DNA from 2 places in the Brachymonas sp. J145 genome. Region 2 is predicted to be linked to the other one. Evidence: predicted binding sites of a transcription regulator. Region 2 holds the regulator's gene; the other holds the start of a gene.

Region 1 (2,203 bases), on a different contig from region 2:
CGTAGCCGTTGCCGGCAAACAGGTTCTTGCCGTCCTTCCAGATGGACTGGTGCACGTGCATGCCGGAACCGTTGTCACCGGCGTAAGGCTTGGGCATGAAGGTAGCCGTCTTGCCGTAGGCATTGGCCACGTTCCAGATGATGTACTTCTGCAGCTGGGTCCAGTCGGCACGCTCGACCAAGGTGCTGAAACGGGTACCGATCTCGCACTGGCCGGCACCGGCCACTTCGTGGTGGAACACCTCGACCGGGATGCCCATGGCTTCCATGATCAGCACCATTTCGGCGCGCAGGTCTTGCGTGCTGTCGATCGGGGGCACCGGGAAGTAGCCGCCCTTGACGGTGGGACGGTGACCCTTGTTGCCGCCTTCGAACTGGCGGCCGGAGTTCCAGGGTGCCTCGTACTCGTCGATCTCGACGAAGCAGCCGGACATTTCCGTCTTCCAGCGGATGTTGTCGAAGATGAAGAACTCGGGCTCCGGACCGAAGTAAGCCGTGTCGCCCAGGCCGGAAGCCTTCAGGTAGGCTTCGGCGCGCTTGGCGATGGAGCGCGGGTCGCGCTCGTAGGCCTTGCCATCTCCCGGCTCCAGCACGTCGCAGGTCAGCACCAGGGTGGTTTCCTCGAAGAAGGGATCGATGTTGGCCGTGTTCGGATCAGGCATCAGCAGCATGTCGGATGCCTCAATACCCTTCCAGCCGGCTACCGAGGAGCCGTCAAAGGCCTGACCGTCGGTGAAGCGGTCTTCATCGAAGTGGGAGACCGGCACGGTGACGTGCTGTTCCTTGCCACGGGTATCGGTGAAACGGAAGTCAACGAACTTGACTTCATTCTCGCTCACCATGTTCATCACGTCCTGGACGCTTTTGGCCATCGTACTTTCTCCTAACAAAGTGACTGTTCAGATCCGCCGCTCCGCCGGGACATTCCGGAGGTCTTCTGGATATCCGGAATTGCATGCAACAAGCGTGCCAACTTTCAGATCAGGGTGTTTTTCACGCCAGAAAGGGCGAAACCCACGGCTGCAGACGGAACTATCCCGGTATTGTGCCTGTTGCCGGCCAACGCGTATCTGTCCGCTCATGAAAAAATTGCATGACGCACCAAAATGAGGACAATGACGCACTTTTTTGGTGCATTGGTCGTTGCCGAATCAGGCCGGATCCGCAGCCTGCGGATACACCAGCTGAATGCCCAGTTCACGCAGGCCCTGCTCCATCTCGGCAAAAGCGGCTGGCACCTGGTCTGGCGCGCCCTTGACGCCCAGGTCGATGTGCGGGCCATGCACCGGATGCTGCAGTGTCGGCAGGCTGAACACCTTGACCAGCGGGTAGCGCGCCTCGATGGCTTCCAGCAGCGGCGTGATCCTGGCCTCGGAGGCCTTGCAGGCCAGTAGCGAACGCTCGGCCCACTCACGCTGGTCAAACCAGCGTGCGTAGTACTGGTCCAGCGTCCAGGCCATCATGGGCCAGGCCATGGCCGGGAAGCCGGGATAGAAATGCACGTGACCGATCGAGAAGCCGGCGATCTGGTTGTAGGGGTTGGGCACGATCTGGCAGCCGATCGGGAACATCGCCATCTGCAGGCGCTGCTGGTGTTCGGCATCGGTCGGGTTGTACGGCACGCCACGCTGCTCGGCCAGTTGCCGGAAGCGCTGCTCGATCAGCACCGCACCCTCGGGGTGCAGCGCCAGCTCCACGCCGAGGGCTTCGGCAGCCGCCTGGCGTGTCTGGTCATCCGGCGTGGCACCGATGCCGCCGCAGGAAAACACCACATCGCCGCAGGCCAGGACATCGCGCAGGGCCGCAACGATATCGGCGCGACCGTCCCCGACGATGCGCACCGAGCTCAGCGTCAGGCCACGCTCGGCCAGGGTCTGGATGGTGTGCGGCACATGCTTGTCCTGGCGGCGGCCGGACAGCAGCTCGTCACCGATCAGCAGCAGGTGAAAGCGCGGCATGCTGGCATGTGCCGGCGGCGCCTGGATGCCATGGGGCAGAACGGGAGCAGTCATGCGGAATCCTTGTTGGAGGCGCGGCTGGCCGCAGCGGGAAGAGTCAGGGTCTCGGCAACCGGCACGACGGGACGGCTCCCGACATCAAAGCCGGGCTGGCTGGCGACAAAGGCGGCGCGTTCACGCTCTTCCTGCTGGCGCTGCTGCTGCAGCACGGCCAGGCAGAAGTGCACGAACCAGAGCGAGGAAAAC
Region 2 (2,203 bases):
CGAGGTCGAGCAGCGCCTCAACGCACTGCTGGCCGACCTGAACATCGAGCGCCTGCGCAAGTCGCCGGCACTGGCGCTGTCCGGTGGCGAACGCCGCCGCGTCGAGATTGCGCGCGCCCTGGCCACGCAGCCGCGCTTCATCCTGCTCGATGAGCCCTTTGCCGGCATCGACCCGATTGCCGTGCTCGACATCCAGCGCATCATCCGCTTCCTCAAGCAGCGCGGTCTGGGGGTGCTGATCACCGACCACAACGTGCGCGAAACGCTGGGTATCTGCGACCACGCCTACATCATCAGCGAAGGCCGCGTGTTGGCCTCTGGCACGCCCAGCGATATCGTCGCCGATCCCGATGTGCGCCGCGTCTATCTGGGCGAGAACTTCAGCATGTGATGCGCATTTGCTGACAACTGCCTTTATCTGCATGCTATCTGTCCTGTTATCCGTCACCTGCCTCGCGTCAGGTGACATCGCAGGCAGCCACCCGGAAGCCGGCTGATGAAAGCCGGTCTGCAACTCCGTATCAGCCAGAACCTGGCGCTGACGCCACAGCTGCAGCACGCGATCCGCTTGCTGCAGGCTTCGACCCAGGAGCTGCAGCAAGAGCTGGAGCAGATGCTGGCCGAGAATCCGTTTCTGGAGCAGGCCGAGGAGGATACCGGTACGGACGACCAAGCCGATCCGCCAGCAGCAGCCACCAGTCATGCGGAAGACGCAGCCGAACGCCTTGACCGCGACGAGGACTGGTCTGGGCGCGATGCCTGGGACGACTGGTCTTCAGGCGCCAACGAACGCGATAGCGCAGACAGCCACGCATCCAGCCAGGCCAGCGAAGAGCAGCTCCATACCCGCTGGGCCAGCCACCAGCCTGATGATGACGAGTCGCCCTGGTCCGGCAAGCCGCAGCCCGACAAGCTGAGCACCCACTTGCACCAGCAGGCGCTGGCCTTGCGGCTGGATGCCCTGGACCGCGCTGCCCTGTATGCGCTGGTCGAATCCTTGAATGAAGACGGCTATCTGGAAGACAGCCTGGACGAGCTGGCGCTCGCGCTGCAGCAGCAGATTCCGGACAGCCTGCTGGATAGCGACCAGGAAACCCTGCACGACCACTTGCGCATCGCACTGGGTCTGCTGCAGTCGATGGAACCGCCTGGCGTTGGCGCGCGCGACCTGGCCGAATGCCTGCGACTGCAGCTGCTGGCGCTACCCGCCAGCCAGACCGATGCCGCCACGCGCCAGATTGCACTGGACCTGTGCGCGCAACCGCTGGAACTGCTGGCGCGACGCGACCTGCGCACGCTGGCACGCCTGACCGGCCATGGCCAGCCTGCGCTGCGCCAGGCACTGCAGCTGATTGCCCGCCTCGAGCCCAAGCCAGGCCGCCGCTTTGCCACTGCCGAGCAACAAGTGGTGATTCCCGATGTTCTGGTGCTGCGCGCTCCGGCAGGCCAGCAGTCTCCCTGGCTGGTGCGGCTCAATCCAGCGGTGCTGCCGCGCGTGCAGGTACAGGACAGGTATGCGGGCGTGCTGCGCCAGTACCAGGGCGAAGCGGTGCAGGCACTGCAACAGCAGCTGCAGGAGGCGCGCTGGATGGTCAAGAGCATCCAGCAGCGCTTTGACACCATCCTGCGCGTCAGCCAGGCGATCGTGGAGCGCCAGCAACGCTTTTTCGAGCAAGGTGTGCTGGCCATGGAGCCGCTGGTGCTGCGCGAGATTGCCGAGGCGCTGGCGCTACACGAATCCACTGTCAGCCGCGCCACCAGCGCCAAGTACATGCAGACACCCTGGGGCACTTTCGAACTCAAGTATTTCTTTGGTTCCGGCATCGGCACCGATGACGGTCAGGCCACCAGCAGCACCGCCGTGCGCGCCCTGATCGGCCAGCTGATTGCCGATGAAGAGGTACGCAAGCCGCTCAGTGACCAGCGCCTGGTCGACCTGCTGGCGGAGCGCGGCATCCAGTGTGCCCGCCGCACCGTGGCCAAGTACCGTGAACAGCTCAAGCTGCCGCCGGCACATTTGCGCAAGTCGCTGGACTGAGCGCCAGAAACAGGCATGCCCGCACAAGGCGGGCATGATCCGATGGCCGTGCTGCCCCTGACAGGGCAGACAGGTGTTTCTTAGAACGGAATATCGTCGTCCATGTCACCAAAGCCACCGGCGTCGCTCATCGGCTGCGCGGCCGCGGGGGCAGCCGCCGCCGGT

Evidence for each region. Region 2 encodes sigma-54, which starts transcription at its own class of promoters, with help from an activator protein. Its sites were predicted from a motif close to TGGCANGNAANCTGCTTT; they were not measured.
Region 1: the regulator sigma-54 is predicted to act here: its motif matches at 954-971, upstream of glnA (type I glutamate--ammonia ligase).

The regions. Positions count from the first base shown of each region.
Region 1 covers NZ_JAZDCI010000002.1:5,497-7,699, forward strand. The annotation lists gene glnA (type I glutamate--ammonia ligase) at 1-871, opposite strand, end outside; gene V1261_RS02315 (competence/damage-inducible protein A) at 1,151-2,011, opposite strand; gene V1261_RS02320 (EI24 domain-containing protein) at 2,008-2,203, opposite strand, start outside.
Region 2 covers NZ_JAZDCI010000001.1:411,145-413,347, forward strand. The annotation lists gene lptB (LPS export ABC transporter ATP-binding protein) at 1-391, shown strand, start outside; gene rpoN (RNA polymerase factor sigma-54) at 497-2,038, shown strand; gene ssb (single-stranded DNA-binding protein) at 2,119-2,203, opposite strand, start outside.